One region of the Phascolarctobacterium faecium genome, then DNA from elsewhere that is predicted to be linked to it. Evidence: riboswitches for the same ligand, from Rfam matches in the RefSeq annotation. Region 1 holds a riboswitch; each other region holds the start of a gene.
What was found. Region 1 has a riboswitch for S-adenosylmethionine ahead of PFJ30894_RS11005 (MetQ/NlpA family ABC transporter substrate-binding protein). Riboswitches for the same ligand answer to the same signal wherever they lie in the genome.
Positions count from the first base shown of each region.

Region 1 (5,326 bases):
ACAAACTGCTGCTGCAGACGATGAAATTTCAGGTAAAACGTACTTGCCGTTTCCGTTGTGCATTAGCCGTGGCAGCTCCTAACGGAAAAATTTTATTGGAAAGCGACGGCATTTGTGACGGTATGCTGCTGCATGAGCCGTTAGGGACAGAGGGATTTGGTTATGATCCTCTGTTTTGGTCAACAGAACTGCATAAGGGTATGGGCGAAGCTACGATGCAGGAGAAAAATAAAATCAGCCATCGCGGCAAAGCTATTAAAAAACTTGTTGCGAATTGGGGGAAAATGAAGTGAAAATCGGTATTACCGGCGATACTCACGGCAGCAAACAAGCCATCAGGCAGGTTCTGCATGCTGTGCCGCCTGTTGAATATTGGTTTCATACCGGAGATTACAGTCAGGATGGACGTTTTTTAGTTGCCGAAACCAAGCTGCCGTTACTGGCAGTATGCGGCAATACAGATCCCGGCGAAGGGAAAGCAAATGTAGACGAATTTATTACGTTGGCGGGGCAGCGTATCTGGCTGACGCATGGACATCGTTATCTGCATGGGTATCAGGTATCCGAACTGGCCTGGTGGGCACGTAAGCTGGAAGCTGATATTGTGGTTTTCGGACATACACACGTACCTTTGGTAAAATGGTTCGGTGATGTACTGCTTGTTAATCCCGGCAGCCCTGTTTTACCGCGCAGCGAAATGGGAGCTACGTTTGCTGTATTAACTGTTAAAGAAGGAGAACGCCCGGAAGCTGAGCTTTACAAATTATAGTGCCGTCGTGTCAGGTAAGCTTTTAATTTGTAAAAAAACTTAAAATTCTGACGCTTGCTACTTGAAAAAGCAGTATAATTCATTTACAATATTTAGTATATACTAAATTGAAATTACGGGGGTAATAATGTATGACATTACGTGACGATGCTTTGAAACTCCACTTAGAAAACCATGGCAAGCTTGCTGTTGTGAGCAAGGTTCCCATTAAAACCCGCGAAGATTTGGCCTTGGCATACACCCCTGGTGTTGCTGAACCATGTAAAGAAATCAAAGAAAATAAAGACTTGTCCTTTGAATATACCTGCCGCGGCAACATGGTCGCTATAGTCAGCGACGGTACCCGTGTACTCGGCCTGGGAGATATCGGACCGGAAGCAGCAATGCCGGTAATGGAAGGCAAGGCAGCACTATTTAAAACCTTTGGCGATGTAGATGCTGTACCTATCTGTATCGATACTAAAGATCCTGCTAAAATTATTGAAACTGTACGTTTCCTGCAGCCCAGCTTTGCCGGTATCAATTTGGAAGATATTTCCTCTCCTAAATGCTATGATATCGAATGCGAATTGAAGAAAATCTGCGATATCCCTGTTTTCCATGACGATCAGCACGGTACTGCAATTGCCTGTCTGGCAGCAGTTATCGGTGCTTTGCGCTTCGTGAAAAAAGATATGAAAACAGCTAAATTTGTTGTTAACGGCTGCGGCGCAGCAGGCTCTGCTATCGGCCGTCTGCTTATCAGCATGGGTGCTGAAAATGTAACCATGGTTGATCGTTTCGGCGCTTTGTATGAAGGCATTGACGCTAATCTTGACCGCATCCAGTCTTATCTAGCGACAGTCACTAATAAAGAACATAAAAAAGGCACTTTGGCGGATATCGCCAAAGGCGCTGACGTTTTGATCGGTGTTTCCGCTCCTAACGTCTTTACGAAAGAAATCATCGCCAGCATGGCAGATAAAGCTATAGTTTTTGCACTTGCCAATCCGGTTCCGGAAACTTCTTATGCTGACGCTATCGAAGCTGGTGCTGCTGTTGCAGGTACCGGCCGCAGTGACAGTCCGAATCAGGTCAACAACGTCACTGTATTCCCGGGTGTGTTCCGCGGCGCTATTGATGTACGCGCTAAAGCAATCACTGAAGAAATGAAAGTAGCTGCTGTTTATGCAATTTCCGAACTGATCGACGAGAAAGACCTGCGTGCCGATTATGTTGTTCCGGATGCATTTGATCCGCGTGTTGCGCCGGCAGTTGCGGCCGCAGTGGCCCGTGTTGCTATGGAAACAGGCATTGCCCGCATTAAAGTCGATCCAGAAGAAGTGCGTGCCAACACTATGAAACGTGTCGGCAGATAAGGAGGCTATCATGCGCGAGATAAAAGTTCAGGAGATAACTGCTGCTGTCAGTAAGCTTTGTAAAGATTCCTGCGATTACCTGCCGGAAGAGCTGCTGGAAAAATTAAAAGCATCTATCGCCACCGAAGAATCTCCTTTGGGGCAGGAAATATTGACGACTATCGTTGAGAATGCCGAACTAGCAAAAGCCAAAGACGTGCCGATTTGTCAGGATACCGGTTTGACAGTTGTCTTTATGGAAATCGGACAGGAAGTACATTTTGTAGGCGGAGATCTTTATGAAGCGGTCAACGCCGGTATCGCCGATGGTTATGTTGGCGGTTATCTGCGTAAATCTTCTGTTGATGATCCTTTATTTGTACGTAAAAATACCGGTGATAATACGCCGGCGATCATTCATACAACGATAGTGCCCGGTGAACAGGTCAAAATAACCGTATCGCCTAAAGGCTGCGGCAGTGAAAACATGGGCGCACTAAAAATGCTTAAACCGGCTGACGGCGTTGAAGGCGTTATCAAATTCGTTGTCGACACCGTGCGCAGTGCCGGCCCTAATCCCTGTCCGCCTGTTACCGTAGGTGTCGGTATTGGCGGTAATATGGAAAAAGCTGCACTTTTGGCAAAGTATTCTCTTACTCGTAAGGTAGGGGAGCACAATCCTAATCCTCAGTATGCAGAACTTGAAAAAGAACTGCTGAAACGTGTCAATATGACTGGCGTAGGTCCTTCCGGACTGGGCGGCAGCACTACTGCCGTAGCTGTTAATATTGAATATGCACCGACCCATATCGGCGGCCTGCCGATTGCCGTTAATCTGAACTGCCATGCTGCACGCCGTGCAGAAATGGTATTGTAAGGAGGGGCCTGAGATGAGTGAAGCGATTATCAAATATATCAATGCGCCGTTAAGCGAAGCTACGATCAAAGACCTGCACGCAGGTGATGTAGTACGTATCAGCGGTTACATCTATACTGCCCGTGATGCGGCACATAAGCGTATGACAGAAGCACTGGCCAAGGGAGAGCAATTGCCCTTCGATGTAAGGGATCAGGTGATTTATTACGTAGGTCCAAGCCCTACTAAACCCGGTGAAGTAGTTGGCAGTGCTGGACCGACGACCAGTGGGCGTATGGACAAATATACCCCGACGATGATCGAACAGGGTATGCGTGGGATGATCGGTAAAGGACTGCGGTCGCAGGAAGTTATTGATGCCTGCGTGGAGCATGGCGCTGTTTATTTTGCTGCTATTGGCGGAGCGGCAGCAGTTATTGCAAAATCTATCAAAGGCGAAGAAATGATTGCCTATGAAGATTTAGGGCCTGAAGCTATTCGCCGTTATGAAGTTAAAGATTTTCCTGCTATCGTCTGTATCGACAGCGAAGGCAACGATTTTTATAAAGTTGGCATTGCCAAATACAGTAAAGAGTAACAAATTTAACAAATCTTTAAGGGACTGCAGAAGCAGTTCCTTATTTTTTGCAAAAGTCTTGACAAGCTTATTTAGTTGAGCTATCATAATGCCAATCGAATAACACACTCTTATCGAGAGCGGTGGAGGGACAGGCCCTGTGAAACCCGGCAACCAAGCCTAGCTATGGTGCTAAATCCTGCAAGAACATTCTTGATAGATGAGAGGAAAGCAGAAGCAAGCGCTCTTTCCTCGGAAAGAGCTTTTTTGTTAGTCCGACCGAGCTAAGATAGGTACTGTGTTAAATTCATTTTAAAGGAGAGATTGTTTATGAAAAAGTTATTTCTGGCTTTGCTGGCAGTGTTCAGCATTGCATTAGTCGTTGCCGGCTGTGGCGGCGACAGCAAACCAGCCGCTAACAGCGGCGATAAAAAGGTGGTGCTGAAAGTAGGCGCAACGCCTGTACCGCATGCTGAAATTTTGAATCTGATCAAACCGCAATTGGCTAAAGAAGGCGTTGATCTGCAGATCATTGAATTCAGCGATTATGTTAAACCCAATTTGTCTTTGGCTGATAAAGAATTAGACGCCAACTTCTTCCAGCACACTCCGTATCTCGAGAAATTTGCTTCCGAAAGGAATCTGCCTCTGGTTGCTTATACCAAGGTACATATCGAACCAATGGGGGTTTATTCAAAAAAATTAAAAGACTTAAATAATGTTCCAAGCGGAGCTAAAGTTGCAATCCCGAATGATCCTACTAACGGCGGCCGTGCTCTGGCATTGCTGCAAAGCGCCAAGCTGCTCAAGCTGCGTGACTGTGTAGGCATTTCCGGTACGCCTGGCGATATTGTTGATAATCCTAAAAATCTGCAGATCGTGGAAATAGAAGCAGCTTTGCTGCCGCGTTCCATGGATGATGTTGATCTGTCTGTTATCAATTCCAATTTTGCTATGGAAGCACAGCTGAATCCAGTCAAAGATTCTCTCTTTACTGAACCGAAGGATTCTCCGTATGCCAATATCTTAGCAATACGTAAAGGCGACGATAAGCGTCCGGAACTGCAAAAACTGGATAAAGCTTTAACCAGCCCTGAAGTAAAGAAATTCATCGAAGAGAAATATAAAGGCGCTGTTGTACCTGCTTTTTAATGTAAGCTCTGTTTGATTTTATCGGATAGTGATTGTAAGATAGCAAATAAAAAATATTCCCCTCTCAGCGGAAGTTGAGAGGGGTTATTTTTTTGCCTGGCTTATGGGAATAGAGTCAGGCTTTTTGTTGTTGTAGATCAGGTGCTGGCAAGTGGGATTGTAAATATTGCCGCACAAGTACGATGAAAATATAAGTAAGAGCAAAAATGAGACTGAAATATAAAATAAAACGTGCTTATGTCTTGCGGGGGGGTACAACAGTGGTACAATAATTATGAATTATAGGTGAAATATTTTAGCATAAACAAAAAATACAAAAGTATTGATTATAGGTGAATTCTAGTGGGATATAATTCTTTGCTGCGAAAGATAGTTTTGATCATAGGCGACATAATTTGTTTGTATCTGGCTACCAGCATCGCTATGGCGCTGGAGCTGGGGAATAAACAAACGGATAAGATAGCTTTCCATCTGGAATTTTTACCGATCCTGGTCATCATGATGTTCTTTATGTTCAACGTCTATGGCTTGTTCAGTCTGATCCGCAAAAAGCTGGTAGATATTTTTCTTAATCTATTGGTAGCGGTGACCAATATTTACATCATAGCGATGGCCATGACCTTCTTTTTTCGTCA
Region 1 covers NZ_AP019004.1:2,296,891-2,302,216, reverse strand. The annotation lists gene PFJ30894_RS11030 (XTP/dITP diphosphatase) at 1-293, shown strand, start outside; gene PFJ30894_RS11025 (metallophosphoesterase) at 290-769, shown strand; gene PFJ30894_RS11020 (NAD(P)-dependent malic enzyme) at 901-2,127, shown strand; gene PFJ30894_RS11015 (fumarate hydratase) at 2,138-2,983, shown strand; gene PFJ30894_RS11010 (Fe-S-containing hydro-lyase) at 2,997-3,560, shown strand; SAM riboswitch class I at 3,668-3,766, shown strand; gene PFJ30894_RS11005 (MetQ/NlpA family ABC transporter substrate-binding protein) at 3,870-4,691, shown strand; gene PFJ30894_RS11000 (sugar transferase) at 5,034-5,326, shown strand, end outside.

Region 2 (5,326 bases), 830 kb from region 1:
ATAGGGGAAAGATGCCCAAGCAATCCACTATTTAACGATCAAGACCGGTATTTCCGCATACATGGCAACTTTGGAGCTGACGCTGCCAAGGATAAATTCTGCAACAGCGTTCATGCCGCGGCTGCCGATGAGGATCATGCTAGCTTCGGATTTTTTGGCGGCGGTCAGGATTTGCTGCGCGGCGTTGCCAACTAAAGTTTCATAATGAACGGGAACTTTGGCGGCAGCTGTTTGTTTTTTTGCTGCTTCCATTAATTCCTGACCGGCCAGTTCATATAATTCATTGGTTTGTTTGACCATAGCGGGGTTTAACTGGTTCAAAATGGTCGATCGTTTGCTGTAAGGTTCGATTACGTGGACTACTTTTATTTCTGCGTCAAGCTTACCGGCCAGATTGATACCATAAGCAAGCACTTTACTGGACGAATCAGAACTGTCGATAGCGATTAAAATTTTCTCTTTCATATAAATCCCTCCCTGAATTTTGCATCCTGCTCTTTACTTGACTGTTCTTCTTTTCTTTAATATTATTATAACAACAATAAAATCATACTTAAAATACTTATTTTTGAAATTATAATACCTAAAAAGTATGAATGGAGGAATACTTATGAATTTGCAGCAAATGCGGTATTTCGTAATGGTAGCGAGGCTGGGCAATGTTACAGAGGCTGCCAAAGCGCTGCATATCGCGCAGCCGCCTTTAAGCAGACAAATCAAACAGCTTGAGCAGGAACTGGGCGTGGTGCTGTTCGACAGATCAGGCCGGCGTCTGCATCTGACAGAAACCGGTCATATGCTGCTGCATCGGGCAGAAGAAATCTTAAATCTAACGGATCGGACTGTATGTGAATTATCCAGCAGTGAGCTGGGACAGGAGGGTATTTTATCACTGGGAGTTGTCCCTTCGATGAGCCTGATGGTATTACCGCAGATGATTGCCGCTTTTAAAGAGTTGTATCCCAAAATAACCTATCGGTTGTTGATCGGCGAAAGTTTACGGGTGATCGAACTGCTGGAAAAGGGGGTCATTGAAACTGCTATCGTTCATTTGCCTGTGGACGAGGATTATTTTGCAAGCTATAAGCTGCCAACTGAACGCTTGGCATTAGTCTATGATGCGGCGTTTTTTCCGCAGCTGGAGGGGACTTTTGAACTGCCTGTAAGCAGGCTGCAGGGGCTGCCGCTTTTATGCCACCGCCGTTATAAGGAACTGTTGGAACAGTCTGCTGCTAAAAATGGCATTCAGGCATATTTTTTCTGTCTCAGCGATGACAGTAATTATCTGATTGCCTGGGCGAAAGCCGGTTTGGGACTGGCCGTTATCCCAGAATCAGCAGAAGCGATCGCCAGGCATGAAGGGCTGGCCTGTGTCCGTATGGACGACCCGGAGCTGACGACTACGGCGGCAGTGGTATGGGGGCGCAAGCATTATCACTCGCCGACAACACGTAATTTTATCAGTTTTATACCGCAGTATTTTGAACAGTGCAAAAAGTTCTGCTGAGTGCTGTTGACTGTAGATCAGAGAAAATATAAATAAAAAGCCCCCGGAATTTTTAAGATTCCGGGGGCTTAGTTTTTAATTATTTCCAGGCCGGTAAAATGGTACCCTGGAAGTGTTCCATAATGAATTTTTCATTATCAGCTGATTGGTAAATTTCTTTCAGTTTAGCGATCCGGGGATCGTTTTCATTGGTTTTCTTGGTTACGAAGATGTTGACAAACGGATTGTCAGCAGATTCCAGAATGATGGAATCTTTGGTAGGGTTCAGGCCTGCTGGAATAGCGTAGTTGGCATTGATTACAGCAAAGGTAACGTCGGGCAGGCTGCGGGGAATGGTAGCTGCATCCAGTTCCAGGAATTTGAAGTTATGTGGATTTTCGGTGATATCGGCAACGGTGGTAGTAACGTTTTTGATATCTTTGACTTTGATCAGCCCGGCATTGGCAAGAACTAAAATCGCACGGCCGCCGTTGGATGGATCGTTAGGAATACCGATTGTGGCGCCGTCAGGAATGGCGTCGCCTTTTTTCAAAGTTTTGGAGTAAGCGGCCATCGGGAAGTTAACGGTTTTGAAAACTTCTACCAGGTCAAATTTAGGTTCTTTTTGCAGAGTGGCATCTAAATAGGGGCGGTGCTGCATGCTGTTGGCAAAAACTTCGCCTTGGAATAGTGCTACATTAGGAGTTACATAGTCGTTGAATTCAACGACTTCGATTTTCAGACCTTGTTTTTCAGCAAGTTTTTTGACATTGTCCATAATTTCAGCATGAGGACCTGCAGTAACTGCGATTTTGATAGGTGCATCGCCGGCAGGAGCTTTTGCTGCTTCTTTTTTATCGTCACCGCAGCCGAAGGTGGTCAGGGCAGCTACGCATAAAGCTGCTGCGGTCAGTATTTTAGCTAATTTTTTCATGATAATTTCCCCTTTATAAGATGATTTTATAGTTTGTTTTTATTAAGCTTTTTGGAAAAGTAGTCGCCGAGTGACTGGATAGATTGGACCATAACGATAAGTACGACGACAGTGATCAGCATAACGTCCATTTGGAAACGCTGATAACCGTAACGGATCGCCAGATCGCCTAAGCCGCCGCCGCCTAATGTACCAGCCATGGCGGAATAACCGATCAAAGCGATAACAGCGAGGGTGATACCTAAAACGATGGAATGCAGTGCTTCCGGCAAAAGGACCTTGCGGATAATCTGCATGGGGCTGGCGCCCATGGCCTGAGCCGCTTCGATAACGCCGTGGTCGATTTCCAGCAGCGAAGATTCGATGATGCGGGCAATAAAGGGTGCGGCTGAAATAGTCAAAGGTACGATGGAAGCGGTAGTACCTATCGAAGAGCCTACTAAAAGGCGGGTCAGAGGAATGATCGCTACCATTAATATAATGAAGGGAGTTGAGCGGGTAGCGTTGACAATAGCGCCTAAAACGCTGTTTACAGGAGCGTTGGGCAGGATATGGTTTTTACGGGTGACGGTTAAGATCACGCCGAGCGGTACGCCGATGAGTGTGGCGAGTATTGTGGAAGCCAGCACCATATAGCAGGTTTCCCAAAAGGATTTAAGTAAAAGAGCTAACATTTCAGGAGACATAACCGATCACCTCAACTTTCAGCTGCTGTTCATGCAGATATTGCAGAGCATTTTTGATACCTGCGGCGCTTCCTGAAATCTCAATGACCAGGGTGCCGAAGGGTATATCCTTAAGCGAGTCGATATTACCGTAGATGATATTGATATCGACATCGAATTTTTTGACCATACCGGAAACGATCGGATCGCCGGCTGAGTTACCGATGAAGGATAATCGCACGATCAGTTTGCTGCCTTCGGTGTAGACTGCGCTGATTGAAGAAGATTGCAGCAGTGCAGGCAGTTCGACATTGTTGATGCTTTTGACGAAATCTTTGGTAGTGGGCTTCTGCGGATCGGTGAAAACATCGATCATGGAACCTTCTTCAATGATCTCGCCGTTTTCGATAACAGCTACTCTGTCACAGACTTCTTTGACTACTTCCATCTGATGTGTGATCATGACAATAGTCAGATTCAGGCGTTTATTGATATCTTTGAGCAGGTCGAGAATAGATTTTGTTGTCTGCGGGTCCAATGCCGAGGTTGCTTCATCACACAGCAGTACTTTAGGATCGCTGGCCAGAGCACGGGCAATACCGACACGTTGTTTCTGACCGCCTGACAACTGGCTGGGATAATAATCGCCGCGGTCCTGTAATTGTACCAGCTCCAGCAGCGGCTGCACCCGCTTTTTGATTTCAGACTGCGAAATACCCTGTATTTCCAGCGGAAAAGCGATATTATCATAAACTGTGCGGGAGGCCAGCAGATTAAAGTGCTGGAAGATCATCCCGATATTTTGGCGTGCTTTGCGCAGTTCCTGATTGTTCATTGCAGTCAGTTCCTGTCCATCCACAAAGACCTGACCGCCGGTAGGTACTTCCAGCATATTGATGCAGCGGATCAGGGTTGATTTACCGGCACCGCTGAGGCCGATGATACCGAATATTTCTCCGGCGTTGATATGCAGATTTGTTTTCTTTAAAGCGTGGATATCACCTGCATTGCTGTAATAGGTTTTTTCCACATTGCGTAAATCGATCATACAGCGTTCCTCTTTCTTTTCTAAAATCGTAAAAAAACCCTTCACACAGGTGAAGGGTAACGAAAGCGTTTCGTACTGCTTCATCTGTCGGATTTACATCCGTTGGATTTGGCACCGTTCACGTCGTGATGGTTGCCGTAGCTTCATAGGGCCAGTCCCTCGGCTACTCTTGATGAAATACCGTTTGAAGTTGTTAAACAAAATAATACACTTACAATCGGCACTTGTCAATAAAAATTTTAAAATTTTTGTAAAAAACCTTGCCTTTCACAAGATAAAGTGATAAAGTATAAAAGAAAAAAGGTGCTAGCACCAGCTAAATTTAAGGAGGCAATCATGGCTGCAAAAACCAGAGACCATTTGACCGATCAATTATTTAAAGCGATTCTTAGCTTAAAAAGTGAAGAGCAGTGTTCCAACTTTTTTGAGGATATTTGCACGATCAGCGAACTGAAATCCATGGCGCAGCGTTTGGAGGTTGCCAGAATGCTTGATGCAGGCTGTATTTATGAAGAGATAGTAGAAAAAACAGGCGCCAGTACGGCGACGATCTCACGGGTTAAACGCTGTTTGGTTTATGGCGCTGACGGCTATAATTCGATAATGCCATTATTAAAAAAGGAAGACAAGCACAATGCTGAATAATAAAGCTTTGCAGGTGCCGTATGGAACTAGGGACGTACTTCCGGGTGAAGCCGGCGCCAGAAGGATAATTGAAAATAAGCTTGCCTATACCTTTAAAGCCTGGGGCTATGACGAAGTGGTCACGCCGACTTTTGAATATCTGGATACTTTTGCCGCAGCAGGTCAGCTGTCAGACAGCAGTTTTAAATTTTTTGACCGTCGTAATAATATTTTATTGCTGCGGTCGGACATGACGACTCCTTTGGCGCGTTTGGTAGCTACTCGGCTCAATGAGGGACCGGCGGTAAAACGGCTTTTTTATCTGGCGAATCTATTTCGCTATGAGGAAACACAGGCCGGACGCCAGTGTGAGTTTAATCAGGCCGGTGTTGAAATGATGGGTGCGGCCGGACCTTCGGCAGATGCCGAGATGCTGGCTTTAGCAGTAGCTTCGCTGCAGGCAGCAGGGTTAAATGATTTTGTGATCAGTGTTGGCCAGATCGATTTTATAAATGGCCTGATTGAAGCGGCTGAGGTCACTGAACTGCAGGCGCAGGAGCTGAAACGCT
Region 2 covers NZ_AP019004.1:670,096-675,421, forward strand. The annotation lists gene PFJ30894_RS03240 (universal stress protein) at 28-465, opposite strand; gene PFJ30894_RS03245 (LysR family transcriptional regulator) at 611-1,507, shown strand; gene PFJ30894_RS03250 (MetQ/NlpA family ABC transporter substrate-binding protein) at 1,587-2,420, opposite strand; gene PFJ30894_RS03255 (methionine ABC transporter permease) at 2,447-3,106, opposite strand; gene PFJ30894_RS03260 (methionine ABC transporter ATP-binding protein) at 3,096-4,133, opposite strand; SAM riboswitch class I at 4,211-4,312, opposite strand; gene PFJ30894_RS03265 (YerC/YecD family TrpR-related protein) at 4,470-4,778, shown strand; gene hisZ (ATP phosphoribosyltransferase regulatory subunit) at 4,768-5,326, shown strand, end outside.
Region 2: another riboswitch for S-adenosylmethionine. It lies ahead of PFJ30894_RS03260 (methionine ABC transporter ATP-binding protein); the one in region 1 lies ahead of PFJ30894_RS11005 (MetQ/NlpA family ABC transporter substrate-binding protein).

Region 3 (5,326 bases), 710 kb from region 1:
GTCTGCAGAAAATTAACGATCCGCTGGGCCAGACTGCTGCCGCGCACTTCTTCCTTATCCAATACCGTAATTTTCAAAATTTCGGTATAAGGCGGATATCCAAGCTCCTGCCTGATTTCCAGTTCGCTGGCGGCAAAAGTGTCGTAATCCTGCGTCGCCGCCAGCTTGATAACTGGATTATCCGGGTCATAAGTCTGCAGGACCACATGGCCGGCCCTGTCACCGCGCCCGGCTCTGCCTGCAGCCTGTGTCAGCAGAGCAAAGGTTCGTTCCGAAGCTCTGAAATCGGGCAGATTCAGCGTCGAATCTGCCGAAAGGATACCCACCAGTGTTACGTTAGGTATATCATGTCCTTTTGCTACCATCTGCGTACCTAAAAGCACATTATATTCACCGCTGCTGAAAGATTTAAGAATATCCTCATGCGCGAATTTTTTGACAGTCGAATCCTGATCCATCCGCAAAATCCTGATTTCCGGCAGTTCGGCAATTTCTGCTTCTGCTTTCTGGGTGCCAGTACCAAAAAATCTGATTCTGCGACTATGACAGTTAGGACATTCGTCCGGGATCGGGGCGGTATTCCCGCAGTAATGGCAGCGCATTGCTTCACCGGCACTATGATAAACCAGCGCAACAGCACAATGCGGGCATACAATACTTTCACCGCAGTCACGACACATCACAAAGGTTGAAAAACCACGCCTGTTCAGCAGTACTATAGCCTGCTCTCCCTGTACCGCCGTCTGCAGCAATGCATCGTTCAGCGCCGCCGAGAGCACAGATTTATTCCCCCGCTGCAATTCCAGCCTCATATCGGCAATTTCAACATGCGGCAGCATACTGCCGTTGGCACGCTGCAGCAAACGCAGATGTGTATATGTTCCCTGGCGCGCTTTATAAAAACTTTCCAAATCAGGTGTCGCACTTCCCAAAACTACCGGAATACCGCTCAGCTGCGCCCTTTTCAGGGCTACTGTCCGCGCATGATAATTGGGCCGCTCGTCCTGCTTGTAACTGCTCTCATGTTCTTCATCAATAATTATCAGGCCCAGATCGCTGAAGGGAGCAAAAACAGCTGAGCGTACACCGATCAGCAGCTTGGCACTGTTAGTACGCATTTTATACCACACATCGGCACGTTCATTCTGTGACAGTTTGCTGTGGGCAACCGCAACTTCATCGCCGAACCAGGCCTGAAAACGTTTAACGATCTGTGCCGTCAATGCTATCTCTGGTACCAGCAGCAGAACCTGCTTGCCTGCTTCCATTGCCTGAGCTGCCGCCCGCAGATAAACCTCTGTCTTACCGCTGCCGGTTATGCCCTGCAACAAAAAAGTTTCCTGATGCGGCTCTGTAATAGCACTGCCGATAGCCTCAACAGCCTGACGCTGCTCGTCTGTCAAATGCAGACTTTCCTTCAGCTCCGTCCTGTTGGCATAGCTGTTGCGCAAAACACGTTGCTCACTACGTTCGCTCCAGCCTTTCTCACATAAGATACGCAGTGTCGCAGCACTCACCTGCACTGACGCCAGTTCCTCCCCGCTTAGAGGGCGTTCGGCTTCTGCCAGCACTTCCAAGGCATGCATCTGTGCACGCAGACGTTTATTATATGCTACCAGAGCCTCACGTCCTGCCTTAGTCACAACAAAGCAGATACGGGTCTTGATTTTCAGTTTATTTTCGTAATCATAAGCGATCAGCTTACCTTCATCGTTATAAACAGCCTGCCGCTTGATGCTGGTTTTACCTGGAATAAACAGCCGCATCGCCTCAGCCGGCGAACACAGATAATATTCGGACAGCCAATTTGCCGTTGCCAGCATTTCCGCATCAAACCAGGGGCGCGTATCCAGTGTCGCCAAAATTTCTTTACATTCGTATTCTGCCGGAGCAGCCGCGGCCAACGATGTCACAAACCCCTCTACTGTCTGATACCCAAATGGCACCACAACACGCCAGCCCACATCAACGTGGTCCAGCTGCGGCGGTACGGCATAGGTAAATTGTTTGAACAAGTTTTTTACAGGCAGGTTGATTGCCACATTTATATATTTCATGTAATGCTCCATTACTGTAAACTTTAACTTATTATACTTCTACTATTTAAATGAAAATTCCTTTATTTTTCCTACGGACAACAGTTTTTATACTAAGATAAAGAAAGTCACAGCTCCTGCAGAAGCTGTGACTTTACCAACATTTTAAATTACAAGCCTGCCTGTTCTTTCAAGGAAGCGGCTTTATCCGTACGCTCCCACGGCAGATCAATATCAGTACGTCCCATATGGCCGTAAGCAGCCGTTTGTTTATAGATCGGACGGCGCAGGTCCAAAGCTTTGATGATCGCAGCCGGACTCAGCGAGAAGTTTTTGCGCACCAGGTCAGCGATCTTATCATCGTCGATCTTACCGGTACCAAAGGTATCTACCAAAACAGATACAGGCTGTGCCACGCCGATAGCATAAGCCAGCTGAATCTCACATTTACCAGCCAGTCCGGCGGCAACGATATTTTTAGCAACGTAACGTGCGGCGTAAGCAGCGCTGCGGTCTACCTTTGTGGGGTCTTTACCCGAGAAAGCTCCGCCGCCATGACGTGCCATACCGCCGTAGGTATCGACAATGATCTTACGTCCGGTCAGACCGGAGTCACCCTGCGGGCCGCCGATAACAAAACGGCCGGTAGGATTGATATAGTATTTGGTATCAGCGTCCAGCATTTCTGCAGGTACGATCGGTTTAATAACATGCTCCATAATATCAGCGCGGATCTGCTCCATCGGAATTTCAGGCGCATGCTGAGAAGAAACTACTATAGCGTCGATACGTACGGGCTTACCGTCGTCGTATTCAACTGTAACCTGAGTTTTGCCATCAGGACGCAGATACGGTAAGGTACCGTTTTTACGAACTTCCGACAACCGACGGGCCAGCTTATGAGCCAGACAGATAGGCAGCGGCATATATTCTTCGGTTTCGTTAGTAGCGTAACCAAACATCATACCCTGGTCGCCGGCGCCTACCTCAGTTTCCTCTGCTTTGCCTTCTTTAGCTTCCAGTGCTTTATCAACACCTAAAGCGATATCGGCAGACTGCTCGTCGATAGAGATCAGCACGCCGCAGGTATTACCGTCAAAACCATATTTAGCACGGTCATAGCCAATATTGACTACAGTTTCACGGGCGATTTTCGGAATATCCACATAACAGTTTGTGGAAATCTCACCGACAACATGAATCTGACCGGTTGCCACCAAAGTTTCACACGCAACACGTCCCATCGGGTCCTGTTCTAAGATAGCGTCTAAAACCGCATCAGAAATCTGATCGGCGATCTTATCCGGATGTCCTTCTGTTACAGACTCAGAAGTAAATAATTTTCTCATAATTAGCCTCCTTTAGATAAAGTACACATCATCAATCTGCCTGCTTACTAAAAAAGCGCTCTCATAATGAGAGCGCTGCGTATTATTGTTCAGCATTCTCATCTCACGAATTATCGCAGGACTTAGCACCGTTTTGCAAGACTTTCACCTTACAATGGTTGCTGCGGTTTCACAGGGCCATTCCCTCCACCAGCTCTTGATGAGTAATATTCAATTACAATGCTTATTATAGCGGAACAACTTTCAAATTGCAACAGATTTTACAAAAATCTTTCATTTTTACATCCCGAGGCCTACAAAAGCTTATTTCTACGCCTTTTGAACGAGTTATACTATTTACGATTTGCGCAAACGCAGAACAGTATTCAAAAGCTCTTCTGCAACTTCTGCTTTGGTCATTTGCTCCAGCTCGCGCACTTCGCCGTCCGGAAACAGGAATTTAACGATATTGGTATCAGAGTTAAATCCTGCCCCCTGCAAAGTGACATCGTTAGCAACGATCATATCCAAATTCTTTTTGCAGATTTTTTCTTTTGCATTAGCAATCAGATTTTGAGTTTCGGCAGCAAATCCTACCAAAAACTGTTTTTCTTTACGTTCGCCCAGAGCTTTTAGAATATCAGGGTTTTTATCCATTACGACAGTTAAAGCGTCGTCAGTTTTCTTTTTGATTTTCTGTTCGGCAACATCATGGGGTCTGTAATCAGCCACAGCAGCAGCTTTGATCACTATATCCATGTCGTTGTAAGCTGCCAGACAGGCGTCCATCATCTGCTGCGTAGTTTCAACCTGCACCGTTTTGACATTAGCAGGCGGATTCAGCACCGACGGCCCCGAAACCAGCGTCACCTCGGCACCGCGGTCAGCAGCGGCCTGCGCGATAGCATAACCCATCTTACCGCTGGAGCGGTTGCCGACATACCGTACCGGGTCGATCGGCTCGCGGGTACCGGCAGCAGTTACCAAAACACGCAGATTTTTCATATCGCCACAACTTCTGGCAAAGAAAGCTTTGACAAATTCCACGATCTCACAAGGCTCAGGCAGACGTCCCGCACCAGAAGTACCACAGGCCAAAAAGCCTGTCGCCGGGGCCATCACAGTTACGCCATGCTCTTTCAGGCAGGTAATATTTTCCTGCGTCAAAGCATTTTCATACATACCTGTATTCATCGCCGGACAGACGATGATCGGTGCCTGAGCGGCCAGTAAAGTTGTAGAAAGCAGATCGTCGGCAAGACCGTGCGCCATTTTCGCAATGATATTGGCAGTAGCCGGAGCTACTACAAAAACATCAGCCCAGTTTGCCAGAGCGATATGCTCAACATTAAATTCCTGGTTACTGTTCCACATAGAAGTCGCAACAGCGTTGCCGCTGATTTCCTTAAATGTCAGCGGCGTAACAAACTGCCGGGCATGCTCTGTCATAACGACACGCACCTCGGCCCCCTGCTTGCGCAGACGGCTTACCAGATCGACAGCTTTATAAACGGCGATACCGCCAGTAACGCCTAAAACGATTTTCTTTCCTTTTAGCAACAAGGCACTAAGCCCCCTTATCTCAGCGTACTTTACGCTCGTAAGTAATAACATCGTCAGCGATCTCGCGTAAAGCGGTGCTTACTTCTTTCTGAGGCATATTCTGATTGCCTACCGTCAGTTCACGGGCACGTTTGGCAGCTAAAATCACCAGGGTGTATTTACTGTCAACTTTCTCTGCTAAATAATCGATAGAAGGGTCAACCATACTCATATTTCTCTCTCCTTATGTGCCGCATGGCAAATTTCATTGATAATAAAATAAGTTCTGGCAGCACGGTAACGTTCTGCTTCCATGATCGTCAAAACTTTGCTGGTAGCTTTCTGCGCCACATCATTGACGACTATATAATCATATTCGTTGGCATAAGCCAGTTCACCTGTTGCCGAAGCTAAACGGCG
Region 3 covers NZ_AP019004.1:1,582,120-1,587,445, reverse strand. The annotation lists gene priA (replication restart helicase PriA) at 1-2,057, opposite strand, end outside; gene metK (methionine adenosyltransferase) at 2,207-3,385, opposite strand; SAM riboswitch class I at 3,481-3,591, opposite strand; gene coaBC (bifunctional phosphopantothenoylcysteine decarboxylase/phosphopantothenate--cysteine ligase CoaBC) at 3,722-4,924, opposite strand; gene rpoZ (DNA-directed RNA polymerase subunit omega) at 4,947-5,132, opposite strand; gene gmk (guanylate kinase) at 5,135-5,326, opposite strand, start outside.
Region 3: another riboswitch for S-adenosylmethionine. It lies ahead of metK (methionine adenosyltransferase); the one in region 1 lies ahead of PFJ30894_RS11005 (MetQ/NlpA family ABC transporter substrate-binding protein).